DNA from 4 places in the Streptomyces sp. NPDC046197 genome. Region 4 is predicted to be linked to each of the others. Evidence: riboswitches for the same ligand, from Rfam matches in the RefSeq annotation. Region 4 holds a riboswitch; each other region holds the start of a gene.

The links. A riboswitch is a leader RNA that binds a small molecule or an ion and turns the genes downstream of it on or off. The one in region 4 is predicted to bind cyclic di-AMP.
Region 1: linked by a shared signal. The riboswitch ahead of AB0A61_RS18730 (NlpC/P60 family protein) and the one ahead of AB0A61_RS03315 (transglycosylase SLT domain-containing protein) in region 4 are both predicted to bind cyclic di-AMP.
Region 2: linked by a shared signal. The riboswitch ahead of AB0A61_RS07610 (C40 family peptidase) and the one ahead of AB0A61_RS03315 (transglycosylase SLT domain-containing protein) in region 4 are both predicted to bind cyclic di-AMP.
Region 3: linked by a shared signal. The riboswitch ahead of AB0A61_RS23170 (M23 family metallopeptidase) and the one ahead of AB0A61_RS03315 (transglycosylase SLT domain-containing protein) in region 4 are both predicted to bind cyclic di-AMP.

Annotation. Positions count from the first base shown of each region.
Region 1 covers NZ_JBEYZY010000012.1:75,536-82,749, reverse strand. The annotation lists gene AB0A61_RS18740 (phosphoketolase family protein) at 1-2,055, opposite strand, end outside; partial or broken gene AB0A61_RS18735 (pyridoxamine 5'-phosphate oxidase family protein) at 2,214-2,404, opposite strand; cyclic di-AMP (ydaO/yuaA leader) riboswitch at 2,557-2,729, shown strand; gene AB0A61_RS18730 (NlpC/P60 family protein) at 2,738-4,198, shown strand; gene AB0A61_RS18725 (AAA family ATPase) at 4,357-5,064, opposite strand; gene AB0A61_RS18720 (carotenoid oxygenase family protein) at 5,243-6,673, shown strand.
Region 2 covers NZ_JBEYZY010000004.1:114,827-122,040, reverse strand. The annotation lists gene AB0A61_RS07625 (ANTAR domain-containing protein) at 1-289, opposite strand, end outside; gene AB0A61_RS07620 (ATP-dependent Clp protease proteolytic subunit) at 469-1,104, shown strand; gene AB0A61_RS07615 (hypothetical protein) at 1,112-1,420, shown strand; cyclic di-AMP (ydaO/yuaA leader) riboswitch at 1,756-1,969, shown strand; gene AB0A61_RS07610 (C40 family peptidase) at 1,973-2,446, shown strand; gene AB0A61_RS07605 (ATP-binding protein) at 2,591-3,049, opposite strand; gene AB0A61_RS07600 (helix-turn-helix transcriptional regulator) at 3,264-4,121, shown strand; gene AB0A61_RS07595 (DUF397 domain-containing protein) at 4,139-4,363, shown strand; gene AB0A61_RS07590 (8-amino-7-oxononanoate synthase) at 4,434-5,561, opposite strand; gene bioB (biotin synthase BioB) at 5,709-6,932, shown strand; gene AB0A61_RS07580 (adenosylmethionine--8-amino-7-oxononanoate transaminase) at 6,925-7,214, shown strand, end outside.
Region 3 covers NZ_JBEYZY010000016.1:148,241-155,454, forward strand. The annotation lists gene AB0A61_RS23160 (pitrilysin family protein) at 277-1,683, shown strand; gene AB0A61_RS23165 (pitrilysin family protein) at 1,680-3,068, shown strand; cyclic di-AMP (ydaO/yuaA leader) riboswitch at 3,344-3,504, shown strand; gene AB0A61_RS23170 (M23 family metallopeptidase) at 3,517-4,275, shown strand; gene AB0A61_RS23175 (GntR family transcriptional regulator) at 4,460-5,155, shown strand; gene AB0A61_RS23180 (HPr family phosphocarrier protein) at 5,367-5,648, opposite strand; gene AB0A61_RS23185 (GNAT family N-acetyltransferase) at 5,826-7,214, shown strand, end outside.
Region 4 covers NZ_JBEYZY010000002.1:136,169-143,382, forward strand. The annotation lists gene AB0A61_RS03305 (FAD-dependent oxidoreductase) at 1-649, shown strand, start outside; gene AB0A61_RS03310 (HAD family hydrolase) at 994-1,806, shown strand; gene AB0A61_RS03315 (transglycosylase SLT domain-containing protein) at 1,903-2,388, opposite strand; cyclic di-AMP (ydaO/yuaA leader) riboswitch at 2,391-2,580, opposite strand; gene AB0A61_RS03320 (polyprenyl synthetase family protein) at 3,470-4,480, shown strand; gene AB0A61_RS03325 (CHRD domain-containing protein) at 4,672-5,640, shown strand; gene AB0A61_RS03330 (DUF2092 domain-containing protein) at 6,013-7,214, shown strand, end outside.

The sequences.
Region 1 (7,214 bases), on a different contig from region 4:
CAGCCCGTCGTACTCGAAGTCGCTCATGCCGTGCGGGTGTTCCTCGCTCGGCATGAGACGTGCGATGTCGACGACGTTCACCACCCGCACGGCGAGCTCGGGCAGGTGCCGGCGCAGCAACTGGGCTGCCGCCAGCACCTCCTGGGTCGGCACGTCGCCCGCGCAGGCCAGCACCACGTCCGGTTCGCGGGAGCCGTCCTCGGTACCGGCCCACCCCCAGATACCCGCGCCGCGGGCGCAGTGGACCTTGGCCTCCTCCATCGACAGCCAGTCGAAGCAGGGCTGCTTGCCCGCGACCACCACGTTGACGTAGTCGCGGCTGCGCAGCACATGGTCGGCCACCGACAGCAGGGTGTTCGCATCCGGCGGTAGATAGACCCGCACCGCCTCCGGGCTCTTGTTCATCACGTGGTCGACGAAGCCGGGGTCCTGATGGGAGAAGCCGTTGTGGTCCTGGCGCCACACGTGCGAGGTCAGCAGGTAGTTGAGCGAGGCGATGGGGGCACGCCAGGGCAGGCGGCGGGTGGTGCGCAGCCACTTGATGTGCTGGTTGACCATCGAGTCGACGATGTGGGCGAAGGCCTCGTAGCAGGAGAACAGCCCGTGCCGGCCGGTCAGGAGATAGCCCTCCAGCCAGCCCTGGCAGGTGTGTTCGGAGAGGATCTCCATCACCCGGCCGTGCCGGTCGAGGTGTTCGTCCACCGGGAGGGTGCCCGCCTGCCACGCCTTGCCGCTGACCGCGTAGACGGCCTGGAGGCGGTTGGACGCGGTCTCGTCGGGGCCGAGGAGACGGAAGTCGCGGCGGTCGGCGGTGGCCCGCATGACGTCCTGGAGCATGTCGCCGAGGACGCGGGTCGGTTCGTGCAGGGTCGCGCCGGGCTTGTCGACGTCCACCGCGTAGCGCTCCAGGGGCGGCAGGGGCAGTTCGCGCAGCAGGAGTCCGCCGTTGGCGTGTGGGTTGGCGCCCAGTCGGCGCACGCCCGGGGGGATGCAGGCCAGTACGGCGGGGCGCGGGGCGCCGTTGTCGTCGAACAGCTCCTCGGGCCGGTAGGAGCGCATCCACTGTTCCAACTGCCGCAGGTGCTCCGGGTTGTCCCGGACGGCGGCCAGCGGGACCTGGTGGGCGCGCCAGGTGCCCTCCACCGGCAGACCGTCGACCTCGGCCGGCCCGGTCCAGCCCTTCGGGGTGCGCAGCACGATCACCGGCCAGCGGGGCCGGTCGCCGCCGCTCCCCCCGCGCGCGGCGCGCTGGAACGCGGCGATCCGGTCCAGTGCGGTGTCCATGGCGTGCGCCATCGCGCGGTGGACGGCCGCCGGGTCGTCGCCCGTGACGTGGATCGGCTCGTGGCCGTAACCCCTCAGGAGGTCGTCGAGTTCGGCCTCCGGCAGGCGGGCCGGCACGGTCGGGTTGGCGATCTTGTAGCCGTTGAGGTGCAGGATCGGCAGGACCGCGCCGTCGTGGACCGGGTCGAGGAACTTGTTCGAGTGCCAGGAGGCGGCGAGCGGGCCGGTCTCCGCCTCGCCGTCACCGATCACACAGGCGACGAGCAGGTCCGGGTTGTCGAGGGCGGCGCCGTAGGCGTGCGAGAGCGAGTAGCCGAGCTCGCCGCCCTCGTGGATCGAACCCGGGGTCTCGGGAGCCACGTGGCTGGGCACCCCGCCGGGAAAGGAGAACTGCCTGAAGAGCCGGCCCATGCCGGCCGCGTCCCGCGTGATGTCCGGGTAGGTCTCGGTGTACGACCCCTCCAGCCAGGAGTTCGCCAGGACGGCCGGCCCCCCGTGCCCGGGGCCCCAGACGCACAGGGCGTCCAGGTCGCGGGCTTTGACGACACGGTTCAGGTGGGTGTGGACCAGGTTCAGGCCGGGTGATGTGCCCCAGTGGCCCAGCAGGCGCGGTTTGACGTGCTCAGGGCGCAGCGGTTCGGTCAGCAGGGGGTTGGCCATGAGATAGATCTGACCCACGGAGAGATAGTTCGCGGCGCGCCAGTGGGCGTCCAGGGTGGCGAGTTCCTCGTCCGTGAGTCCGGTGGGCGCCTGCTGCGTGTCGACGGACATCGGGCATCCTTCCGGTTCGGTGCAGCGGTCGGCTGGGGTTGCGTGCCGTGCACGACACCCACCCTCCGTCGCCCCGGCGGGTACCCGACAGGGCCGTTCGGGACACACCCCCGGGCCGAGCCGCCCGTGCGCGGCCGCGGCTCACAGCACCGGGTCCACCCGTACAGCGTGCGCCCGCCGACGAGCTCACGCCCGGTGGCCGGCTCCGGATGGATGCGCACGAAGACCTCTTCGGGTGACGGCACCCAGGGGGCGGGCCGACCCGCGCCGACCGCTCGTGCTCGCCCGGGTGGGACACCACCACGGCCCGGCCGGTGACGACGACGCTCCACCCCGCGCACGTGCCGGCAGACGCAGGCACATCGCCCTCGTGAAGGGCCCGGTACAAGAAGGTCACGAATACGTATCGGACATTTCGCGCTTCAATCTTCACACCAGGCACACACGTTCGCTAAGTTGACGTCCAGGCCGCACGATCGACTCCGGCGAACCCGCCGGATCGTGCGACCTCCGCCGAGTCCGGTGCGCCCCTACGGGCAGCCGGAGCCGGGGACCCACCGACATTGGGGTGAATCGGCCAACGGCCCACCAGGGCAACGGTCGTAGGGCACACCTTCCGGATCCGTCCGCCCGAACCCGACAGCTAACCCGGTAGGCGGTGTACGGAAGGAGTACGTCTTCCTTGGCGCCGGAACGACCTTCGCGCCCGGGAGGCACCAGCCTCCCCGGCACCCGCACCCCCGCCGTTGCGACCGCCGCGGACGACAGAGGACCCAGCCGCGCTGAGGTTCAGCAGCGAATCAGCAGCCTCTACGACCAGGCCGAGACCTCCACCGGGAACTACAACGCGACCCGGGCGATGAGCAGGGCGGGGCGCCCGCGCGCCAACTCCTCGCCCGGCAGGGCTTCCCGGGACGCCGACCCGCTTCTGGACAGTATCGCCAAACAGTGGTTCGACGGGGCACGCGCGCAGTTCGGGCCCAGCGTCCCGGCGGCCCTGCCCGCGGATCGCATGCCGAAACCGGCCAACTCCCGTCCTGCGGCGTCGGCAAGAGGCGCGATCGACGGTCCGGCCGGCCTCGGACGGGAAGCGAACCTCCCCGCACTGCTGGAGCTGACCGCCGGCCCCGATGCCGCGGTGACGACCGGAGCCCGGCCGGAGCTCACCGGGGGGCCCGGCGCCGCGCTCACGGCCGGTCCCGTGGCGGAGTTGCCCGCCCGCGCGCTGCCGGAACTGCCCGCCGTAACCCCGATGGAACCGACCGTCATCGCAACTCCGGCGGAAACGACCGCCGGAGCACCGGCGGAACTGCCCGCCCGCACCATGTCGGTGCCGCTGCCCACCCCTCCGGAGACGCAGCTGGAAACCGTCAGGGCCCTGCCGGCCACGGTCGCCCGGCCCCGGCAGCCGGCGTGGTGGTCCTCCAAGGAGCGGCTCCAGCGGAAGGTGGCCCAGGCACGCGAGTTGCTGGCCCGGCACGCCGCCCAGCACAGCGCGCCGCCCGTCCAGGCGGCGCCCGTCCCGGCTGCGGCCGCTCCGGCGACCGCACCCTGGCCCACCTCCGAGGAGTCCTGGCCGAGCCCTTACCCGGGACCGGAACAAGTGCTCCAGCAGTCGGCGGAGTTCGTCCCGGCACTGCCGGTCGACGTGGGCGGCACGGCCCTGGGTGCCGACATCGCCCCCGCCCCGGAACAGGCCGTCACCACACCGTCGTTCGCCGCCCCGGCTGCCCCGCCCGTCGCGGAGGCGGTCCCCGTCGGCGAACCGATGGGCTCGGCCTACGAGAGGAAGGCGGCGAAGGCGCTCGACTTCGCGCGGGCGCAGATCGGCAGGCCGTGCGTGTGGGGCGCCACAGGACCGGACTCCTACGACTGCTCCAGCCTCACCCAGGCCGCCTGGCGAACGGCCGGCGTCGCCCTCCCGCGCACCGCGTACGAGCAGTCCGCCTCGGGCACCGCGATCTCCCTCGCCGAGCTGCGGGCCGGGGACCTGATCTTCTTCTACGGTGACGCGGGGCACGTCGGCCTCTATTCCGGCAACGGCATGATGGTCCACGCCCCGAGTCCGGGGGCGTCCATACGTGAGGAGTCGATCTTCTTCGCCGGCCCCCAGGCCATTCAGGGCGCCGTACGGCCCGCGTGACGGCTGCGCCCCACCCGGCCCTCGTGCGGGCCCCGCTGGTGCGGGCCGCTCCGCGGGGCCGGCCCGCGGGGAGACAGGGCTCGGGCAGGCCCGGAAAGCGGGGCCCGGACGAGGGCCGGGGAGCGGGGTCCTCGGATCGGAGCCTGGCACCCAGGCAGTCAGTCGAGGATGTGCCGCAGGTACGCCTGCGGGTCGGCCAGATAGCGGCGCCAGTGGTCGACGAGGTCGAGTTCGGGCCATGTCACCCGACGCATGCCGTGTTCGCCCACCTCGACGATGTCCGCGCCCGGCAGCGCGGTCAGCACGGGCGAGTGGGTGGCGCAGATGACCTGGCCGCCCTTCTTCACCAACTGGTCCAGGTGTCCGAGCAGTTCGAGGCAGGAGGCGAAGGACAGCGCGGCCTCCGGCTCGTCCATCACATACAGCCCCGGGTGCAGGAACTTGCTGCGGAACGCGGCCAGAAAGCCCTCGCCGTGGCTGACGACCTGGGGCGCGAGCCGCTCCCGGTCCAGTGCGTGCAACGCCGTCTCGGCCCGCAGGAAGAACCCCTTGCGGGCCGACCAGCTGCCCACCATGCGGCGGCCACGCGGCGCCGCATCGAACCGGATCCGTTCGCCGAGCTCCGACTTGGGCCGGTGACTGGCGTAACGCCAGTCGTGCGAGCCGCCCCAGGAGTCGAGTCCGAACCCCTCCGCCAGGGCTTCGACCAGAGTCGACTTGCCCGAGCCGTTCTCACCGACCAGAAAGGTGACCGGCGCCGTGAACTTCAGCCCGTCCGCGAGAAGCGTGCGGACGCAGGGCACGGACCACGGCCACTCCTCCTCGTCGAAGTCGGCACTGTGGGCGTACGCACGTTCGATGATCACAGGGCGAGTCTTCCACAGGGCGCCGCCGCCCCGCCCGTCCGTCACCGGCGCTACGCGTTCTTGCGGCCCATTCCGGCACGCCGCCAGTCCTGCGACGACTCCCCGCAACTGGCCGACGACCCCGTTGCGGGCCGGAAAGGGGCCCGCGAGGCTGGATGGTGTCCTTTGGGAGGCAGCCATGACCGTTCCCGCCGCACGGTCCTTCGATCCCCTGCGGGTGGCCCATCTGTCGGGGCCGTTCACCCCGGTGACCGAGGAGGTGGACGAGGTCCGCCTGGAGGTCGACGGGCGCCTTCCGGACGACCTGGACGGGGTCTACCTGCGCAACGGCCCCAATCCGCGGTTCACACCGATCGGCTCGTACCTGTTCCCGGTCGACGGTGACGGCATGCTGCACCGCGTCTGGTTCGAGCAGGGAACGGCCCGCTACCGCAACCGATTCGTCCGCACCCCCGCCCTCCTCGCGGAGGAGAAAGCGGGCCGGGCGCTGTGGGGCGGCATCACGTCGATGATCACGCCGGGGCCGGACGAGGTGGGCCCCGAGCTGGCCCACACCTTCAAGAACCTGCCGGACATCAACGTAATCCGGCACGCCGGGCGGCTGATGGCGCTGGCCGAGTCGGACTGCCCGTTCCGCGTGACCGCCGAACTGGAGACGGTGGGCAAGGAGACCTTCGGCGGCGCACTGCCCGCGGGCATCACCGCCCACCCCAAGATCGACCCCGTCACCGGGGAGATGGCGGTGTTCTGCTACGCCCTCGAACCGCCGTACCTGACCTGGTCCCTGATCGCACCGGACGGCACCGTGCCCCGGGGTCCCACCCCCGTGGACGGGGTCGACGAGCCGATGATGATCCACGACATGGCGCTCACCGGCCGGTACGTGGTGCTGGTGCTCGGGCCGGTGTTCTTCGACCTCTCCGCGGCCCTCAGCGGCGGTTCACTGATCGACTGGCGGCCGGAGGCCGGCACGCGGGTGGCCCTGATCCCGCGGGACGGCTCACCGGTGCGGTGGGCCGAGGACGAGGCCTTCTGGCTCTGGCACACGGTCAACGCCCACGACACCGATCGCGACGGGTCCGTCGTCCTCGAATACGTGGAGTGGTCCCGCCTGTCGCTCGGCGGGGACACCGGGGGCGAGCGCAACCGCAGCCGCCTGATGCGGGCCGTGATCGATCCGGCCACCGGGCGCATGCGCCGCAGCGCCCTGGACGACGCCGGCATCGAGTTCCCGCGGATCGACGACCGGGCGATCGGGCGCCGGCACCGCCAGGTCGCGGTCGCCGCGGACAGCGGACGCACGCCGGGGCTGCTGCCGGGCGAGTACGACGCGCTGCGCTGGTACGACACCCGCGAGCCGGGGACACCGTCCAGGACCTGGCACGGCGGGGACCTGGCGGTCGGCGAGCCGTCCTTCGCGCCGCGCCCCGGCAGTGCCGACGACCGGCAGGGCTACTGGATGACCTTCGCGACCGACCGCAGGAACGGCAGCAGTTGTCTGCTGGTCTTCGCCGCCGAGGACCCGGCGCAGGGTCCGATCGCCCGAGTGCGCATTCCCGTACGTGTCCCGCTCGGCCTGCACGGCGCCTGGCTGCCCACCGAGGAGTGAGCGGCCGGCCGCCGCGCCAGGAAGCCACCGAGCCATGCAGCCGCCGCCCCACCGGGCCGCTTACCCGCCGAGCCGCTTGCCCGCCCAACTGCTTGTCGCATGAGCGGAAGACACCCGTTCGGGGGGCGCACTCACCTGATGCGGTGAGCAGCCGGGGCGGGGGCGTACGCGCGGCCCGTGAACGCCGTTGCTCCGGCATGGACAGTACTTCTCGGGTCGTGCCGCGTTCGCCCGGCCGCCGGCCCGCGGGCCCGTTCCACACGGAACCGGCCGGCGGGCCCTGGAACCAGCCCCCCGTCCACGCACGCGGGACGGCGGAGCAGCAGCCCCTGATGCCTGTGGCTCCGGAACGTTCCCGCGTCCAGAGGGCATCCCGCGCGGACGTCGCCGCGCCCGCGCCCTCTGCCCTCGCCCGGCCGGAGCCCGTCACACCTGGTGAGCCCTCCCGAGCCGACGGGACGGCCTGGAACCTCTGGTGCCCGGGTACCGAGACCGTCCCCGCGGTTCCCGTCCCGCGCGGCATCCCGGGCCTGTGACGCGG
Region 2 (7,214 bases), on a different contig from region 4:
CGGTGTCGGACAGGGCGCCGCCCTGCGCGAACTTCAGGACGTGCTCGGCCACGGTGCGCACCTTGGTGTTCGTGCGCTGGGAGACCTCTCGCAGCACGCACCAGGCATCCTCCGGCGGGATCCGCCCCAGGGTCACGACGGCGCCGATCGCCTGGTCGATGACCGCGTGCGAGGTAAGGGCGCGCTGGAGCTGGTCGAGCTCCTCGTGCAGCCGTTCGTGCTCCGCCACCAGTTCGGTGAGGGGCAGAAGCTGCAACGGGTGCCGTCCGGAAATCGCGAAGAACGCCATGGCAGTCCTGTGGGTCGTCGAGCGGCCGTCGCTCCAGCTTCACCCAGGAGTGCGCCGCGCACGACCCGGACATTTCCGACAGCCGCCGGTCCGACATCCCGAGCGGTGCGTACATCCTGTACATTTTTTACAGAAGGTCAGTCCGCCGGAGACGGCCCTGCCGCACAGAGGGGTGTGCCATGACCCGACCGTCCGCCCGCCATGTCCTGCCCGAGTTCACCGAGCGCACGAGCGCCGGTTTCCGGACGCTGGATCCGTACGCGAAGCTGCTGGAGGAGCGGATCGTCCTTCTCGGCACCCGGATCGACGACACCTCGGCGAACGATGTGATGGCGCAGTTCCTGCACCTGGAGCACCGGGACCCCGACCGCACCATCTCGCTGTACATCAACTCCCCGGGCGGCTCCTTCAGCGCGACGGCGGCGATCTACGACACGATGCGGTTCGTCGGCTGCGACGTGGAGACGGTCTGCCTGGGGCAGGCGGCCGCCTCCGCGGCGGTGCTGCTCGCCGCGGGTACGCCGGGCAAGCGGTTCGCGCTGCCGGGCGCCCGCGTGCTGCTCGACCAGCCCGCGCTGTCCGAGACCGTGGAGGGACGGGCGTCCGACCTCGTCATCAGGGCGGAGGAGCTGGTGCGCGTGCGGGCCCGCCTGGAGGAGATGCTCGTACGGCACACCGGCCGGCCCCGGGACCAGGTGCGGGCCGACCTGGAGCGGGAGACCATCCTGGACGCGCGGGGCGCTCTGGAGTACGGGCTGGTGGACCGGATCGTCTCCAGCCGCAGGACGCCCGGCACCACTTCGGACCCGAGGTGAGGCGCCGATGCTGCCTCCGGAACTGCCGCCGCTGCCGGCGCTGACCCGCGCCGAGGCCGACTTGATCGACCGTTACCTGGAGGTGGTGGACCTGCTGGGACGCATCAACCCGGCCCGGCACGAGGACACCTACCGGGGCCTGAGGGCCGCTCAGGCACTCGTCGGCAAGGCGGCCGAGCTGCGCGCGGCGCTCGCGCTGATGCACCAGCGCGGAGAGAACGAACTGCACGCCGCGACGCTGGCGCGCGCGCTGCGCGTGCTCGACGGCGAGCGGCGCACGCGCCGCGTCACATTGCCCCCCGACGGCGGCAGTTGACGCATCGTCCGGGCGTCCCCGTCCCCGGCGCTGACAGGGCGTCCGCTGCGGCGTCGAAACGGACCAAATGACGTACGGCCTTTCGGCGTAGACGCAGACCCTTTTTCGGGGGTGCTCCAGTTGCGCAACGCGCGTGGCCAAATGGCGGAATGAGCTGTTCCGGCGCTGGTCCGGGGCTCGTCGGGAGACGCGACGGCCGTTCGAGGGCGCGGGTGTCCACCCGAACGGGTGAGTGGTGAGTAACAACACAAACCCCCGGTTCCGTTGGGTTTTTCGGACATGCGTAGGTGAAGATCCGTGTCTGACGACAAGCCCCCGCCACAGCGGCGGGGCGGTCCGGGCGGACGCCGAGTCCTGCCGCCGCCCGGATGACCGGTCGACAGGAGTGGATCGGCAGGAGTGGAGGACCCAAGCACGACGGGTCGCCGGAACGGTCACGCCATGACCGGGCCGAGCAGCCCTTGGGGTGAAGCCGCGGCAACGCGGCCGGGCAACTTCGCCAGCCCGAATCCGACAGGTCATCCTTCACAGGCGGCTGACGAAGGGTTGCGCATGACTGCGCTCAATCGTGTCCCGTCGCTGATGGCCCGGGCCGGTACGGCCTCGGCCCTGACCATCGCCGCCGTGGGTGGCTCGATCGTGGTCCCGGGCGCCGCGTCCGACGCCTCGGCCGCCACGCTGGCGACGAGGGCGCTCCAGATCGCGGCGTCCAAGAAGGGTTCCCCCTACCAGTGGGGGGCGGCGGGCCCGCGGCGTTTCGACTGCTCCGGGCTCACGCTGTACTCGTTCAAGAAGGCGGGCAAGACCCTGCCCCGTACGGCGGCCGGTCAGTACAACAAGACCCGTCACATCTCGGCGAGCAGCCGTCAGGCCGGGGACCTGGTGTTCTTCCACTCCGGCTCGTACGTCTACCACGTCGGCATCTACGCGGGTGGCGGCAGGATCTGGCACGCTCCGAAGACCGGGGACGTGGTGAAGCTGCAGAAGATCTGGACCAGGAGCGTCTGGTACGGCCGGGTCAGCTGACCACCTGGGGGTGGTGGTGGCGTCCTGACGCGCCGCCACCGCCCTCGGGTTGCCGTACTGCGCCGTGCGGCGGCCCACGCGCCCACCGCGCCGCCGGCGCATGCGTGGGCGGCCGGGCGGCCCGGCTCCGGGCTGACGTGCGCCCTACGGTTCCTGCTGGCCCGCGGCCGTGACCGGCCGGGCCGGCACCGTCCACGGAAGTTCGATGCAGACGGTCTTGCCGCCCTCGCGGGTGGGGCGCACCGTCATCCTGCCGCCGCACTCGGCGGTGAGCCACCGGATGATCACCATGCCCCGGCCGTTGTCCTGCTGGACGGCGGCCGGCAGTCGTTTCGGGAACCGCGGATGGCTGTCCGTGACCCCGATGTGCAGCTGTTCGTCACGGTCGAGCACGAGATCCACCGTGAAGGTGGGTGACTGCCCGAAGGTGTGCTGCACGGCGTTGGTGGCGAGTTCGGAGACGATGAGCCGGATGGTGTCGGCGGCGTCCGTGTCCGACGACAGGCCCCACTCCGCCAGGGTGCCCACCACGTAGCCGCGGGCCGCGGCGACCGAGGCCGGATCGCTCGGCAGAGTGACGGATGCTTCCAGATGGTCTGCCATGGCGACGTCGTCCCTTTCCCACGGGACCGCAGTCCGACACGGAGCGGATGGTTCGAGTACGGTCCCGGACTGGTGCTTCGTCGTCAGACTGCCATTACCGCGTCTGTCACGGGTGGCGATCCACCAAGATGTGCATATATCTGTCGCTCGAAGCGGTGAACTCTGCGACGGCAGAGCGTATTTGGGCGGCCCGGAAGGAGTAGGGAGTAAGCCCATGCAGCACGGAACCTCGGTGCGCCGCCGGAAACTCGGCTCCGAACTGCGCGCGCTGCGCACCGGTGCGGGTCTCACCAGTGGTGAGGCGGCCCGGCTCGTGGGTTGGCACCAGTCGAAAGTCAGCCGGATCGAGACCGGCGCCAGCGGCGTGAAACCAGCCGATGTGCGCTTACTCCTGGACGCCTACGCGGTCGAGGACTCCCATCTGCGCGACCTGCTCACCGTGCTGGCGGGCTCCGACGACGGCGGCCGTCACCACTGGTGGCACGCCTACCGCGGCGTACTGCCGCCCACCTACCGGGATTTCATCAGTCTGGAGTCCCAGGCGAGCGGGATGCGCACGCTGGAGACCTCGGTCGTGCCCGGACTTCTGCAGACACCCGAGTACGCCCGTGCGGTGACCCGGGCCGCCGTGGACGGGCTCGACCACGACCGGCTGGACGCGCTGGTGGAGGTGCGGCTGGCCCGCCAGGACGTGCTGCGGGCGGATCGCCCGCTGGAGCTGAGCGCGGTCCTGGACGAGGCGGTGCTGCGCCGGGAGGTCGGCGGCCCTGGGGTCATGAACCGGCAGCTGGCGCGGCTGACGGAGGCGGCGCGCCTGCCCCAAGTTCGGCTGCAGGTCCTGCCGTTCGCCGCGGGGGCGCACATCGGACTCACCGGCCCTTTCGTTATCTTGTCATTTCCGAGCACTTCTGATCTGGATGTGGTTGTTCTCGACCAGTTGACGAGTAGCCTCTACCTCGAACGGAAAGAAGACCTGGAGGCCTACACCGAGGCCTTCAACACCCTCCAGATCCACGCCCTTTCACCCGAGGACTCGTTGGATTTCATCGCCGGGATAGGTGACGACGGGTAACCGCGTAAGGAGGCACCATGTCTGCTCTGCCTCGGAACGTACCTTCCAGTACCGATCTGCACGGTGTGCGCTGGCTGCGCAGCAGCTACAGCACCGGAGCGAACAACTGCGTCGAGACGGCCTCGCCGTGCTCCGGTCCCCGGGCCGGGCTGCTCGCCGTGCGCGACTCCAAGGATCCGGCCGGCCCCGCGCTGCTCTTCTCCCCCGAGAGCTGGGCGGGATTCCTCACCACGCTCCGGTGACGCACCCGCGGGCGCCCCGACCCGACTGATCACACACGCATCGCGCGAGGCACGGCCGTGTCACGCCGACTCATGGTCGCGTTTCGCCGATCACACGTACAGCGCGTTCGATCTGCTCCCCGGAGAGGTCCGCGCGAGCGGTCAGCCTGAGCCGTGAGATGCCGTCGGGCACGGAAGGAGGACGGAAGCAGCCCACGGCCAGGCCCGCCGCACGGCATTCGGCCGCCCAGCGCACGGCCCCATCGGGGGACGGCGCGCGCACGGAGACCACCGCGGCGTCCGGACGTACCGCCTCCAGCCCCAGGGCGGTCAGGCGTGCGTGCAGCTCGGCCGCCACCGCGCGCGCCCGGGCCGCCCGCTCCGGCTCACGGCGCAGCAGCCGCAGTGCCGCCAGGGCCGCGCCGGCCGCGGCGGGAGCGAGACCCGTGTCGAAGATGAAGGTCCGGGCCGCGTTGACCAGGTGGTCGATCACCGGTGCCGGCCCGAGCACGGCGCCGCCCTGGCTGCCGAGCGACTTCGACAGCGTGGCCGTCACCACGACGTCGCCGGCCCCCGCCAGCCCCGCCGCCTGCGGCGCGCCGCAGCCGCCGTCACCGAGGACACCCAGACCATGGGCGTCGTCCACGACCAGCCCCGCGCCGTGGTCCCGGCAGGCCGCCGCGAACGCGGCCAGCGGGGCGGCGTCGCCGTCGACCGAGAAGACCGTGTCGGACACCACGACGGCCGGTCCGTCGTGGGTGTCCAGGGCCTTGCGCACGGCCTCGGGATCGGCGTGGGCGACGACCTGCGTGGTGCCGCGGGCCAGCCGGCAGCCGTCGATCAGCGAGGCGTGGTTGCCCGCGTCCGAGACGATGAGGGAGCCGTGCGGGGCGAGCGCGGTGACGGCGGCGAGATTGGCCGCGTATCCGGAGGAGAAGACCAGTGCCGCCTCGAAGCCGCAGAAGTCGGCCAGTTCGTCTTCCAGTTCGCGGTGCAGCTCGGTGCTGCCGGTGACCAGGCGGGAGCCGGTGGCGCCACCGCCCCAGGTGCGGGCCGCGGCCGCGGCCCCTTCCGTGACCTCGGGGTGGCGGGCCAGCCCGAGGTAGTCGTTGCTCGCCAGGTCGAGGAGCGGTGAATGGGCCGGACGCGGACGAAGCGCCCTTACGAGTCCGGCGCGGCGGCGCAGTTCCCCCTGCTCGTCGATCCAGCCGAACGCCATGGCTCCTCCGGGGCATTTGTAGGCAGTGCACAGACACTAGCGGGACGGCCGACGGCCCAGGATGTGGCAATACCCACACGTCGAACCGTCTCTGTTGTGCAAACTCTCCTTGGCCCGAGGCGGCACCTTAGGACAGGATCGGACCTCATGGACCTGCTGAACACGCTGGTGGACAAGGGGCTTCGGCGCGAGCTGCCGACCCGCGAGGAAGCTCTGGCCGTGCTGGCCACCTCCGACGACGACCTGCTCGATGTGGTGGCCGCGGCCGGAAAGGTGCGCCGGCACTGGTTCGGTCGGCGGGTGAAACTGAACTACCTCGTCAACCTCAAGTCCGGCTTGTGCCCCGAGGACTGCTCCTACTGCTCCCAGCGGCTGGGCTCCAAGGCCGAGATCCTGAAGTACACCTGGCTCAAGCCCGACGACGCCTCCAGGGCCGCGGCGGCCGGGCTGGCCGGCGGCGCCAAGCGGGTCTGCCTGGTGGCCAGCGGGCGCGGTCCGACGGACCGTGACGTGGACCGGGTCTCGGAGACCATCAAGACGATCAAGGACCAGAACGAGGGCGTCGAGGTGTGCGCCTGTCTCGGTCTGCTCTCCGACGGCCAGGCCGAGCGGCTGCGGGAGGCCGGCGCCGACGCCTACAACCACAACCTCAACACCTCCGAGTCGACGTACGGCGACATCACTACCACTCACACCTACGCCGACCGGGTGGACACGGTGCACAAGGCCCACGCGGCCGGGCTGTCCGCCTGCTCCGGTCTGATCGCCGGCATGGGCGAGAGCGACGAGGACCTGGTCGACGTGGTCTTCTCGCTGCGCGCGCTGGACCCGGACTCCGTTCCGGTGAACTTCCTGATCCCGTTCGAGGGCACCCCGCTCGCCAAGGAGTGGAACCTCACCCCGCAGCGCTGTCTGCGCATCCTCGCCATGGTGCGGTTCGTCTGCCCCGACGTCGAGGTCCGCATCGCCGGCGGCCGCGAGGTCCACCTGCGCACCCTGCAGCCGCTCGCCCTGCACCTGGCCAACTCCATCTTCCTGGGCGACTACCTCACCAGCGAGGGCCAGGCCGGCAAGGCCGACCTGGAGATGATCGCGGACGCCGGGTTCGAGGTGGAGGGCACCGATCAGGTCACCCTGCCGGAGCACCGGGCCCTGGACGGCGGCGGCTGCAGCACGCCCGCGGTCGCGGGCTGCGGATCCCACGGGGATGGCGGGTGCGGATCCCACGAGGGTGGCGGTTGCGGCTCGCACGACGGTGGCGGCATCTGCGGTTCCGCACCGGCCTCGGCCCCGTCCGGCAACGAGCCGCGTACCGACCTGGTCGCCGTACGCCGCAGGGGCGCCGGTACGGACCTCGCGCCCAATGCCTGACCGGCCCGGCCCGAGCGTGCCCGAGCTGCTGGAGCTCGACCGGCGGCACGTGTGGCACCCGTACGGTCCGATGCCGGGCCGGCAGGAACCGCTCGTCGTGGAGTCGGCGAGCGGGGTCCGGCTGCGGCTGAGGCTCCCGGACGGAACCGAGGACGAAGTCGTGGACGGCATGTCGTCCTGGTGGTCGGCCATCCACGGTTACAACCACCCGGTGCTCAACGAGGCGGCCCACGAGCAACTGGCGCGAATGAGTCACGTGATGTTCGGCGGCCTCACCCACGA
Region 3 (7,214 bases), on a different contig from region 4:
GACCGCCCGCCCCGGCGCTCCCCGGGTGCCGTCCGGCCCGGGGCCCCGGGCCGAAACCCGCCTTGTCGCTCCCGGGGAACCGCCCTGCCGCTCCCGGGCAGCCGGCCCGCCCCGGCGCTTCCGCGCGGCCTCACCGCGCTTGCTCCGGGTGACGGCGTTCTCGCTCTCGGCGTACGGCCTCACGGAACTTCGCCAGGCGTCCGCGCGCTTGCATACAGTGGCAGGACGGCAGGAAGACGGCGGTTCCACGACCGCCACCGCGATCGAAGGGACGACATGCCCATGGGTCACACGGCCACAGCCGAGGCAGGCTCCGGCGGCCTGACAGCGACCGAGCACCGCCTGGCCAACGGCCTGCGCGTGGTGCTCTCCGAGGACCACCTGACCCCGGTCGCGGCGGTGTGCCTCTGGTACGACGTCGGCTCCCGCCACGAGGTCAAGGGACGTACCGGCCTGGCTCACCTTTTCGAGCACTTGATGTTCCAGGGCTCCGCCCAGGTCAAGGGCAACGGTCACTTCGAGCTGGTGCAGGGCGCGGGCGGTTCGCTGAACGGCACGACCAGCTTCGAGCGCACGAACTACTTCGAGACCATGCCCGCCCATCAGCTGGAGCTCGCCCTCTGGCTGGAGGCGGACCGCATGGGTTCCCTGCTGGCGGCCCTGGACGACGAGTCCATGGAGAACCAGCGGGACGTCGTCAAGAACGAGCGCCGCCAGCGCTACGACAACGTGCCGTACGGCACGGCGTTCGAGAAGCTGACCGCCCTCGCCTACCCGGAGGGGCATCCGTACCACCACACGCCCATCGGGTCCATGGCCGACCTGGACGCGGCCACCCTGGAGGACGCCCGGCAGTTCTTCCGCACGTACTACGCGCCGAACAACGCCGTGCTCTCCGTCGTCGGCGACATCGATCCCGGGCAGACCCTCGCCTGGATCGAGAAGTACTTCGGCTCGATCCGGTCCCACGACGGCAAGCCCGCGCCCCGCGACGGCTCGCTGCCCGACATCATCGGCGAGCAGCTGCGTGAGGTCGTCGAGGAGGAGGTTCCGGCCCGCGCCCTGATGGCCGCCTACCGGCTCCCGCAGGACGGCACGCGCGCGTGCGACGCGGCCGACCTGGCGCTGACCATTCTGGGCGGCGGCGAGTCCTCCCGCCTGTACAACCGGCTCGTCCGGCGCGACCGTACGGCCGTCGCCGCCGGCTTCGGCCTGCTGCGGCTGGCCGGGGCGCCCTCACTGGGCTGGCTGGACGTGAAGACCTCCGGCGACATCGAGGTCCCGGTCATCGAGGAGGCCATCGACGAGGAGCTCGGCCGGTTCGCCGAGCAGGGCCCGACGGCCGAGGAGATGGAGCGTGCCCAGGCCCAGTTGGAGCGCGAGTGGCTGGACCGGCTCGGTACGGTCGCGGGCCGCGCCGACGAACTGTGCCGCTACGCCGTCCTGTTCGGCGATCCGCAGCTCGCGCTGACCGCCGTGCACCGCGTTCTGGAGGTGACGCCCGAGGAGGTCCAGGAGGTCGCCAAGGCCCGCCTGCGCCCCGACAACCGCGCGGTGCTCGTCTACGAGCCGACCGCCTCCGGCGCACAGGACGGCGCACAGGACGGCACACAGGACGACGCCCGGGACGACGCCAAGAACGCGGACGCCACGGCCACCGACGACACCGAGGAGGCGAAGTGACCGAGCTCGCCACGATGGAGTTCCACCCCCAGCCCAAGGCCGGCGAGGCCAAGCCGTGGGCGTTCCCGGCGCCCGAGCGCGGGACGCTGGACAACGGCCTGACGGTGCTGCGCTGCCATCGCCCCGGCCAGCAGGTCGTCGCCGTCGAGGTGCTGCTGGACGCGCCCCTGGACGCCGAGCCGCAGGGCCTGGACGGCGTCGCCACGATCATGGCGCGGGCCTTCTCCGAGGGCACCGACAAGCACTCGGCGGAGGAGTATGCCGCCGAGCTGGAGCGGGCGGGCGCCACGCTTGACGCGCACGCCGACCACCCGGGCGTCCGGCTGAGCCTGGAGGTTCCGGCCTCGCGCCTGGCCAAGGGGCTCGGCCTGCTCGCCGACGCCCTCAGGGCGCCCGCGTTCGCCGACAGCGAGGTGGAGCGACTGGTGCGCAACCGCCTCGACGAGATCCCGCACGAGCTGGCCAACCCCTCCCGCCGTGCCGCCAAGGAGCTGTCCAAGGAACTCTTCCCGGCCGCCACGCGCATGTCGCGCCCGCGCCAGGGCACCGAGGAGACGGTCCGGAGCATCGACGCGGCGGCCGTCCGCGCCTTCTACGACCGGCACGTGCGGCCGGCCACGTCCACCGTCGTGGTGGTCGGCGACCTCACCGGCATCGACCTCGACGAGCTGCTCGGCGAGACCCTGGGCGCCTGGACCGGCTCGCCGGCCAAGCCGCACCCGGTGCCACCGGTGACCGCCGACGACACCGGCCGCGTGGTGATCGTGGACCGTCCCGGCGCCGTCCAGACACAGCTGCTCATCGGCCGTGTCGGTGCCGACCGGCACGACCGCGTGTGGTCCGCACAGGTGCTCGGCACCTATTGCCTCGGCGGCACCCTCACCTCCCGCCTGGACCGTGTCCTGCGCGAGGAGAAGGGCTACACCTACGGCGTGCGGGCGTTCGGCCAGGTACTGCGCTCCGCCCCCGACGGCTCGGGCGCGGCGATGCTCGCGATCAGCGGCTCGGTCGACACCCCCAACACCGGCCCGGCCCTGGCGGACCTGTTCACGGTGCTGCGCAGGCTCGCCGCCGAGGGGCTCACCGACGCCGAGCGGGACGTCGCCGTGCAGAACCTCGTCGGCGTCGCCCCGCTGAAGTACGAGACGGCGGCGGCCGTGGCCGGCACGCTGGCCGACCAGGTCGAGCAGTACCTGCCGGACGACTACCAGGCCACGCTGTACCGGCAGCTCGCCTCCACCGGCACGGTCGAGGCCACCGCGGCGGTCGTCAACGCCTTCCCGGTGGACCGCCTGGTGACGGTCCTCGTCGGCGACGCGGCGCAGATCAAGGAGCCCGTCGAGGCCCTCGGCATCGGCCAAGTCACCGTCGTACCGGCCGAGTAGAGGCACATCGCGCGGCGGTCCGGCCGGCCGTCGTGCGCGTACGGCCGGACCTGCCGGCGAGCGGCACACGCGCGTGGGGCCCTGGTGAGCGAAGCGCCACCAGGGCCCCACGATGTGTCCGAAGGATGTCCGAACGATGTCCGAATTGAGGGAGAGGCTGCCTGTCTGCCCTGTGGCATGCGCTACAAAACTCCTGATCCGTTTGGGAATTGGAAGACGCCCCCTTTAGCGTCAACCCGGCTGTCCGTCAGGCAGTGCGTCGCAGCCGCGACACCGGACAGCCATCGCCGAATCCCCGTACGGCGCGAGCCAGGGGAGCCGGGGACCCACCGTCCCTGGGGTGAATCGGACGCCCGCGCACGAGCGAGGGGGTCCGTAGGAGACCTTCCTGCTCCGAACCCGTCAGCTAACCCGGTAGGCGAGAGGGAAGGAAAGGACCAGCGTCTACATGGCGTTCACCCGCGCCTCGGGGAAGCATCGTCGTCCCAGCCGGATGCACCGCACCACTGCCCGCGCGGCGGGCGTCGCGGCCCTCACCACCACCGGCGTCATCGGCACCCTCGCCGCCGTTCCGGCGCTCGCCGCCGAGACCCCGGCCCCGGAGGACACCGGCCTCACCCCGGTCATCACGATCGGTGACTCGGTCGCCGCGAAGATCGACGCCCAGGCCGCCGCCCAGAAGCAGGCGGCCGAGCAGAAGCTGGCCCAGGAGGCCGCCCGCAAGGAGGCCGCCGAGCAGGCGAAGAAGGAGCGGGAGGCCAAGGCGCGCGCCGCCCGTGAGGCCGAGCGGAGGCGCCTCAACGCCTTCGTCGCGCCGATCTTCGACTCGTACGTCTCCACCGGCTACAAGACCGGCGGCTCGCTGTGGTCCTCCGGCGCCCACACCGGCATCGACTTCCACGCCGCTAGCGGCACCACCGTCCACGCGGTGGGCATGGGCACCGTCGTCCAGGCCGGTTGGGGCGGGGCGTACGGCAACCAGATCGTGATCAGGATGGCCGACGGCATGTACACCCAGTACGGCCATCTGTCGTCCATCGGTGTCTCGGTGGGCCAGACCGTCGTGCCCGGCCAGCAGATCGGCCTGTCCGGCGCGACCGGCAACGCCACCGGACCGCACCTGCACTTCGAGGCCCGTACGGGTCCCGACTACGGCTCCGACGTCGACCCCGTGGCCTATCTCCGCAAGCACGGTGTGAACGCCTGACGCCACAGCAGACGTCCCGAAGCCCCGGCCGCTCGTGCCGGGGCTTTGGCGTTTCGGACGCCCCGCTGTCCAAAAAAACTCCATGGATTCCGGCCCGCCATCGGAAATTCCCGCGCGCTGCAATAGAGTCACGGAACAGGCGTCCATCGTCGACGTTTCACGGGGATTAAGGCGGAGGTCGGGCATGCGTATTCCGGCGCACTCGGTGTGCACGGCGATCCGGGACGACATCGTCGCGGGTGTCTACGAGCGCGGCGGCCGGCTCACCGAGGAAGTCCTCGCCCGTCGCTACGGCGTCTCACGCGTCCCCGTGCGTGAGGCCCTGCGCACCCTGGAGGCCGAGGGCTTCGTGGTGACCCGGCGGCACGCGGGCGCGTGCGTCGCGGAGCCGACCGAGCAGGATGCCGCCGACCTGCTCGAGATGCGCCTGCTGCTGGAGCCGCTCGGCGCCTCGCGCGCCGCCCAGCGTCGCACGGACGCCCATCTGAAGGTGCTGCGCGGCCTGGTCCGGCTGGGCCAGGAACGGGCCAGGCGGGGCAGCAGCGAGGACCTGCGCTCCCTGGGGGGCTGGTTCCACGAGACGCTCGCCCAGGCCTCCGGCAGTCCCGCGCTGACGTCGATGCTGACCCAGCTGCGGCACAAGATCGCGTGGATGTACACGGTGGAGGCGCCCGCCAGCCCCGTGGAGTCCTGGGCCGAGCACGGGGCGATCGTGGACGCCGTCGCACGCGGCGACAGCGAGCGCGCGCGGGCCGTCACCGCCCTGCACACCGAGCGCGCGACGGTGGTCCACCGGCTGCGGTTTCCGGGCGGCGCGACGCGGGCCGACCGTGTGAGGACTTCGCAACATCCCGTAAACATGTCGGGCCTACGGCATTAACACCCGCGCCGTATACAAAGAAGGCGTATTCGGTGGGGGTGGATTTCCGCTGCCCTTTTTCCGTCCGTCATGAATTCCCGTTGGTTTGCCGCGTCGCGCATCTCGGTCGAGGAGGCGGGTATGTGGCCGGGGAAATCCACCGCCGGGCGGGAAAGGGCGAAGCCGCGCCGCCCGGAATGGGCGACACGGCTTCGCCGCGCGATCGGCTCGATCAGACCGTCTCGGGCAGCTCCTCAAGACCCTCGGAGACCAGCTTGGCCAGCCGGTCCAGGGCGGCGTCCGCGCCCTCGGCGTCGGAGGCCAGGACGATCTCCTCGCCGCCCTGGGCGCCAAGGCCGAGAACGGCCAGCATGGAGGCCGCGTTGACGGGGGTGCCGTCGGCCTTGGCGATCGTCACGGGAATGCCGGTGGCCGTGGCGGCCCGGACGAAGATGGAGGCGGGGCGGGCGTGGAGGCCCTCGGCCCAGCCGACGTTGACGCGGCGCTCAGCCATGTGATGCTGCCCTTCAGGTGTTCAGGGTTGTCTAGACCAGTTTCCCATATCGCGAAGCGTGCCCGGAGCGGTGCCCTGCCCGGCTCCGGGCGGCGTCGGACCGCGGCCTCGGCCCGACGTGTGTCCTCCACAGACTGCCTCGCGCCGTTGTCGTACGCGAGCCTTACTCTGGGCCCCATGCAGACCTCGTCGGACCGGCACGAGTACCCCGCCCACTGGGAAGCCGACGTGGTGCTGCGCGACGGTGGCACCGCGCGGATCCGCCCCATCACCGCCCACGACGCCGACCGCCTGGTCAGCTTCTACGAGCAGGTCTCGGACGAGTCGAAGTACTACCGTTTCTTCGCGCCCTACCCGCGCCTGTCCGCGAAGGACGTCCACCGCTTCACGCACCACGACTTCGTGGACCGGGTGGGGCTTGCCGCCACGGTCGGGGGCGAGTTCATCGCCACCGTACGCTACGACCGCATCGGCACCGACGGGATGCCCGCCTCGGCGCCGGCCGACGAGGCCGAGGTCGCCTTCCTGGTGCAGGACGCACACCAGGGCCGTGGGGTCGCCTCCGCCCTCCTGGAGCACATCGCGGCCGTGGCGCGCGAGCGCGGCATCCGCCGCTTCACCGCCGAGGTGCTGCCCGCAAACACCAAGATGATCAAGGTGTTCACGGACGCCGGATACACCCAGAAGCGCAGCTTCGAGGACGGCGTGGTGCACCTGGAGTTCGGCATCGAGCCGACCGACCGCTCGCTGGCCGTGCAGCGCGCGCGGGAGCAGCGCGCCGAGGCGCGGTCGGTGCGGCGGCTGCTGGTGCCCGGCTCGGTCGCCGTCGTCGGCGTCGGCCGTGCGCCAGGGAGCGTGGGCCGAAGCCTCCTCGACCACATCCGCGACGCCGGCTACACCGGCCGTCTGCACGCCGTGAACAGCGCTTTCCACGAGGACCAGAAGGAGATCGACGGGGTGCCCGCCCACCGCTCGGTGCGGGACATCGACGGGCCGGTCGACCTGGCCGTCGTCGCCGTGCCCGCCGAGCACGTCCCCCAGGTCGTCACCGAGTGCGGCGAGCACGGCGTGCAGGGGCTCGTCGTGATCTCCGCCGGATACGCGGAGAGCGGCCCCGAGGGGCGCGAGCGCCAGCGCGCACTGGTGCGGCACGCGCGCGCCTACGGCATGCGGATCATCGGACCCAACTCCTTCGGGATCATCAACACCTCCCCGGACGTCCGGCTGAACGCCTCGCTCGCACCCGAGATGCCCCGCCCCGGCCGCACCGGGCTGTTCGCGCAGTCGGGGGCCATCGGCATCGCGCTCCTGTCCCGGCTGCACCGGCGCGGGGGAGGGGTCACCGGCGTCACGGGCGTGTCGACCTTCGTGTCGTCCGGCAACCGCGCGGACGTCTCCGGCAACGACGTCCTCCAGTACTGGTACGACGACCCGGACACCGACGTGGGCCTGATGTACCTGGAGTCCATCGGCAACCCGCGCAAGTTCACCCGCCTCGCCCGGCGGACCGCCGCCGTCAAGCCACTGGTGGTGGTGCTGGGGGCCGGCTCCACCCCGCAGGGGCAC
Region 4 (7,214 bases):
CGTCGGCGCGGGCCAGTCCGCGCTGGAGACGGCCGCGCTGGCGGCCGAGGCCGGGGCGCAGGTGCGGCTGGTCTCGCGGGGCCGGGGCAAGGTCGCCTTCGGCGCACCGCCGTGGGGTCAGCCGAAGCTGCGCCCCGAGTCCCCGTTCGGCCGCGCCTGGTCGCTGTGGGCCCTGAGCTACTACCCGCACCCGTACCGCTATCTGCCCGCGCAGACCCGCCACTATCTCGTCCGCAGGGTCCTCGGCCCGCTCGGCGCCTGGTGGCTGCGCGACCGCTTCGAGGGCAAGGTGCCCGTCCACGAGGTGACCCGCATCCTCCGCGCCGAGGCCCCGGACGGCCGCCCGGCGCTGACCGTGCAGACCCTCGGCGGCAGCACGCAGGAGCTGACCGCCGACCACGTCATCGCGGCGACCGGCTACCGCGTCGACATCGCGGCGATGGACTTCCTCGGCCACGAACTGCGTACCGAACTCGCGGTGAGCCGCGGCGCCCCGAAGCTCGGCGCGGGCTACGTCTCCTCCGTCCCCGGCCTGTACTTCACCGGCCTGCCCGCGGCCGCGTCCTACGGCCCGGTCATGCGCTTCGTGTGCGGTACGGAGTTCGCCTCCCCGCGGCTGGCCAAACACCTGGCCGCGGCTCACGGCTGAAGGCCCCGGAAGGGGCTCACGGCTGAAGGATCGGGAAGGGGTCCTCGACTGAAGAACCGGGAGGGGGTCAACGGCTGAAGGACCGGGAGGAGAGCCACGGCTGAAGAACCGGGGGGTCCACGGCTGAAGAACCGAGAAGCGGAAGCGGCCCGCGCGGGTCGTCGTGATCCAGCTCACCACCAGGTTCGGCCGCCGCGGCAGCACCACGACGGAACCGGCGGGACCCCCTGGTGAAGAGCCGACGCGGCGAGGGGAGTTGGGGGTTGCGGCCGGGACGGCAGTGAGCGGCTGGGTCGTCCGATTCGCATCGAGTCGGTGGGGCGGCTCATCCGTATTCTCTGATCATGGCCGCACCCCTCGCATATGCCCTCATCGCCACGGACCTGGACGGAACGCTGCTGCGCGGCGACGACACCCTGTCCGACCGGTCCCTCGCCGCGCTCGCCCGGGTGGCGGCGGCCGGCGCCCGGCATCTGGTGGTGACCGGGCGGCCGGTGCCGCGGGTGCGCCCGCTGCTCGACGACCTGGGTACCGCCGGGCTCGCCGTGTGCGGGCAGGGCGCGCAGCTCTACGACGCCGGGGTGCACCGGCTGCTGTGGTCGGTCACCCTGGACCGGGAACTGGCCGAGACCGCGCTCGGCAAGATCGAGGCCGAGGTCGGGCAGGTGTATGCCGCAGTCGACCAGGACGGCGTGGACGGGCTGACGCTCATCGAGCCCGGGTACCTCATGCCGCACCCGACCCTGCCCGCGGTGCGGGTCGAGCGGCGCGACGACCTGTGGTGCGCGCCCATCAGCAAGGTGCTGCTGCGCCATCCCACGCTGTCCGACGACGAACTGGCGGCGGCGGCCCGGAGCGTGGTCGGTTCCCTCGCGACGGTCACCATGTCGGGGCCGGGGACGGTCGAGCTCCAGCCCTGCGGCATCAACAAGGCGACCGGGCTGGCGCTGGCCGCCGAACATCTGGGGCTCCGCCGCGAACACGCCCTGGCCTTCGGCGACATGCCGAACGACATCCCCATGTTCCAGTGGGCCGCCCGCGGCGTCGCCATGGCGAACGCGCATCCCGAGCTCAAGGCGGTGGCCGACGAGGTCACCTTGTCGAACGAGGACGACGGCATCGCCGTCGTCCTCGACCGACTGTTGCCGGGGCACTAGGCACCGGAGGGTGTCAGGGGGCCCTCGGGCAGCGCCGGGGAGCGTCAGGGAACGTCAGCGGGCGCACGGCTGCCGCGCGCCCGCCGGATCTCAATGTCAGTACGCGCCGTGGACGTTGTCTATCGAGCCGTACCGGGCGGCCGCGTAGTTGCAGGCTGCCGTGATGTTCGCGACCGGGTCGTAGATGTCGTAGGACGTGCCGGAGACGTGGTACGCCCGGAACGTCGGGTCGATGACCTGGAGCAGACCCTTGGACGGGATGCCCTTGGCCGCGTTCGAGTCCCACAGGTTGATGGCCAGCGGGTTGCCCGACGACTCGCGCATGACGTTGCGGTAGATGCCGTTGTACGTGCCCGGGATGCCCTTGTGCGCCATGAGCGCGAGCGACGCGCGGATCCAGCCGTCGAGGTTGTTCGGGTACCCGACCGTGGCGACGGCCTTGACGGACGTCGTGGGGGCCGCGGAGGCGGTGGTCGCGCCGACGAGCGGCAGGGCGAGAACGGCCGCACCGGTGCCGACGACGGCCAGGGTGCGGGCGGGGCGGGCGGTGCGGAAACGGCGGAGCAGACCCTTTGCGGGCATGGTTGATTCCTCTCCGTCGCCTGCGAGGTGAGCTGTCGGGTTCGGGCTGGGAGGTGCCCGGCCGTGCCCCTGAGGGCACCGGCTTCACCCCGAGCCGTTCCGGCACGGCGTACGACGGTTACGTACGACGCCGGCCCGGCGACTTACCTGGGTCCCCCGCTCCTGCCATGCGTGGTTCGGTCGATGGGTTCCCGGGCGGCGGCAGGATTCGGCGTCCGCCCGACGGCCGGGAACGTATGCGAGAGCACATGTCCGAAACAAGTAGCCGATTCACACATCGTCCTAGTTGACCTTGATGTGAGGCGTATGAGGAGATTGATCCTTTGCGAATGTCAAGGGTCAACTGGCGTGTGGAGAAAGGGGAAACGGGGATAAGCGGGGGAGGCGGCGTCGTGGGGCCGACGTGACCCAATTCACGGTTTGGTGGCTGAAGTGCATATGCGGCTAAGGGGAATTGGCGCCTCAATAAGGGTAAATCGGGCAATCCGGGAGCGGCGTGTGAGGGCTGTCACTTTCGGGGGTGTGCAGGCGCACCGAAGCCGGGCCGGCCCGCTCGGAGGAGGGCCCGGGGTCGAGCGCAGAGGGCCGAGGGCGGAGGTGCGCCGGGGTGGGCATGTCTCAAGGGGGTGGGGGTGGAGGTCCCGGCGAAGGTCGACGCCGCAGCTTCGGCACCGGTGGTCGAAGCCGGTGGTCGAAGCCGGTGGTCGGAGGCGGGTCGGAGTATCGGTTGCCGGGCATCGGGCACCGGGCGCCGGGTGCTGGTTGCGCGCGGATCGTGCGGCGTGTCGTGGCGGTGAGCGCCACCGTGGTCCGTTCGGATGTCGTCCGTGGGCGAGGGTGGCGCAGTGGCGTCGATCCGGTGACGAAGACGGATGAACGAGGTAAGAGGGGTAAGTCGACAAATATCTGTTCTTATTGGTTGATCAAAAACATACCGGGCGTGATCCGATACCGCCTGGCCTGTATGGGTGGGCGCTATCGGTGATCGAAACGTGACCGGATACGCTGACTTGAGTGTTGGCAGCGACCTATCGACAAACCGTGTAGTACCCAGCAGACACCAGCAGACAGGAGACCCCTCGTGACCGTCGTCGGGCCGTTCGGGCTGAGCGTGCGGGACCAGGCTCTCGAAGCCGATGTCCAGGCCGGGTTGGCGGCTGTCGAGGAAGGGTTGCTCGAAGCCACGAAGAGCGAGGTCCCCTTCATCACGGAGGCCGCCCAGCACCTCGTGCGGGCGGGCGGGAAGCGATTCAGGCCGCTGCTCGTGATGCTCGCGGCGCAGTTCGGAGACCCGTATGCGCCGGGGATCGTACCGTCGGCCGTGGTGGTGGAGCTGACCCATCTCGCGACGCTGTACCACGACGACGTGATGGACGAGGCCGCGGTGCGGCGTGGGGTGGCCAGCGCGAACACCCGCTGGGGGAACTCGGTCGCGGTCCTCACCGGCGACTTCCTGTTCGCCCGGGCCTCGCAGATCCTCGCCGACCTCGGCCCGGAGGCGGTGCGCGTGCAGGCCGTGGCGTTCGAGCGGCTGGTCACCGGGCAGATTCTGGAGACGGCGGGGCCGCAGGACGGGCGGGACCCGGTCGACCACTACCTGGACGTGCTGGGCGGCAAGACGGGCTCGCTGGTGGCCGTGTCCTGCCGGTTCGGGGCGATGATGTCCGGCGCCGACGAGACGGTCGTGGACGTGCTCACCCAGTACGGGGAGCGGCTGGGAGTCGCCTTCCAGCTGGCGGACGACGTGCTGGACATCGCGTCGGACTCGCACGAGTCCGGGAAGACGCCGGGAACGGATCTCCGGGAGGGGATCGCGACGCTTCCGGTGCTGCGGCTGCGGGAACGCGCGGCACGGCTGGGCCTGGCCGAGGACGTCGCGCTGTGCGAGCTGCTCGACTCCGACCTGAGCGACGACGCCCGGCACGCCCAGGCGCTGGCCGAGCTGCGGGTGCATCCCGCGCTGGAGCAGGCGCGGCGTGACACCGTGCGGTACGCCGAGGAGGCGCGGGCCGCGCTGGCACCGCTCAAGGAGTGCGACGCGAAGACCTCCCTGATGGAGCTGTGCGACGCGGTGGTCCACCGGGCGGGCTAGTTCTTCACCTGCCCCGGCGCCAACCCTCTGCGTGAAATGTCCTGATAGTTCTGTATGTCTGTCGGCATCCGGGTGTGTGACGCGGCTCACATTTCTGGACTGAGTCCAATCTGGGATCTATTCCGTACTCACGCCCAGAAGCTGACGCAGGGGGCGTCAGCTGAGATATGGGGGGAAACGACATCATGGGCATGAACGCGACGTTCTCGAAGCGCCGTAAGGGCCTGCTCGTCGCCGCGGTCGCGGTGGCCGCGATCGGCGGTGTGGCCGCCGCTGCGGTGCCGGCCGCCGCCGCGAGCGGACGCCACACGGGAGGCGGCGGCACGGCGAAGACCGGGGGAACGGTCCTCGTGGCAAGCCTTCGGGGTGCCAATGAGGTGCCCGTGCAGGGCGGGCCGGCCGTGGGGGACAAGGACGGCGCCGCACTCGAGTTCATCAAGGTCAGGGGCAGCAAGGTGTCCGTCGCCGTGACCTGGCGCGGCACCGGCACGCCGACCATGCTCCACATCCACCAGGGGGCCAAGGGCACCAACGGCGGAGTCAAGATCGACTTCAGCAAGCTGCTGGGCAAGGCCCACCGGCGCAACGGCCACAGCCTCGTCGGCACCGTCGACGTCCGCGACTCCGCCCTGCTCAAGCAGCTCACCAACGACCCCGGGTCCTTCTACGCCAATCTCCACACCGCCGGGTTCCCCGGCGGGGCCGTCCGGGGCCAGCTGCACAAGGTCACCACCGCCGTCGACTTCCGGCACGCCCTGGGCAACTTCCAGGCCTCGGTCATCAAGGGGCGGCAGATCTACCGGTGCGAGGCGGGCGCCGACGGCAGCCACGCCTTCGCCCGGCGGGACGTCGCCGCCCTGCTCGGCGGCGGAATCCGGCACTCGTTCGTGAAGCCCGGCTCCGGCACCCCGCGGTGGGTCGCGCCGGACGGCAGCGCTGTCACCGGGGTGGTCCTCACCAAGGCCCCGAACGGGGACGGCAACATCCCGGAGCTCGACCTCAAGGCCGCCCCGGCCGGCCGCCACCACGGCCTGCTCGCCGGTACCGCGGAGATCCTGCGGCTGAACACCGTCGGCGGTGTCGCCCCGACCGGCACGTGCTTCCCGGGCACCGTCGCCGCCGTCCCGTACCAGGCCGACTACGTGTTCGTGCAGCACTGAGTCACCGGCCACCGGCCACGCCGCCCGTCACCAGCCACGCCGGGGGCCACCGGTCACCCGGCGCCCCCCGGCCACTCGGGCGGCCACCGGCACCGGCCGCCCGTGGTGGCGCCTCCCCGTACGACCCCTACGGGGCGGGGGAGGCGCCGGGCCCTCGTGTCATACCCCAGGTGTACACGGAGTTGGCTCCGGAGTCTGACGCTTCTTCGGGGCGGATTTGGTCAGATGGAGAACACGGACAACACCACTCCTCACCGAAATGGGTGAGAATGGCGGCTCGGGGTGGTGGGGGCACCGCCCCGCTCCAGCGAAGCGCGAGCTCGGGGAGAGTGCAGACGGACAGCCGCCGCCGACGACGGAGGTAAGGCACAGATGGCACCGTACGAATCCGACGGCAGCTCGGGCGCCGAGGAGGCCGACGACCTGCGCTGGGGGCGGCGCAAGGCCGCTCGCTACGTCGTCCCGGTCGCGGTGGTGGGGGTGGCGGCGGCGACCATCGGGCTCGTCCCGGCGCTCGCCGACTCCGGCGACCCCAACCTGCCGAAGATCACCGCGCAGCAACTCATAGAGAAAATCGCCAAGTCAGACGTCCAGCAGCTGTCCGGCACGGTGAAGATCAGCACGGACCTCGGTCTGCCCGACCTCGGCGGCCTGGAGAGCGGCATCGCCTCCGGCCTCGCCAAGGGCGGTGACGGGTCGTCGGCCGACCCGACGTCCAAGCTCACCGAGCTGGCCTCCGGCACGCACACCGTGCGCGTGGCGGCCGACGGCCAGGACCGGCAGAAGGTCTCGCTCATCGAGAGCGCCGCCGAGTACAGCGTCATCCACAACGGCAAGGACGTCTGGGGCTACGACAGCAAGTCGAACGAGGTCTACCACGGCACCGCGTCCCAGGACGGCAAGCGGCACAAGGACGAGGCGCCCGCCACGCCCAAGGACTTCGCCGACCAGGCCCTGAAGTCGGTCGACGACACCACCTCGGTGACGGTCGACGGCACCGCCCAGGTCGCCGGCCGGGACGCCTACAAGCTCCTCATCAAGCCGAAGCACGCCTCCGGCACCACGGTCGGTGCGATCAGCATCGCCGTGGACGCTAAGACCGGTATGCCGCTGAAGTTCACGCTGACCCCGGCGAGCGGCGGCGCCGCCGTCGTGGACGCGGGCTTCACACGGGTCAGCTTCGCCAGGCCGGCCGCCTCGACCTTCGACTTCACGCCGCCCAAGGGCGCGAAGGTCACCGAGGAGAAGAAGGACGCCAGGGCGCCCGAACACGCACAGAGGCCGGGTGCCTCGCCCAAGGACTTCGCCAAGGCCGGCTCCAGGGTCCTCGGCAAGGGCTGGAACTCCATCGCCGTCTTCGACACCGGCACCAAGGGCGGCGTCCCGTCGTCCTCCGGCAAGGGCGACCTGAGCGGCTTCCTCGGTTCGCTCGGCGACCACGTGAGCGGCAAGTTCGGCAAGGGCACCGTCTTCTCCACCCGCCTGGTCAACGCCCTGATCACCGACGACGGCAAGGTCTATGTCGGTGCCGTCACCAAGGGCACGCTGGTGACGGCGGCGAACACCGGGCAGTA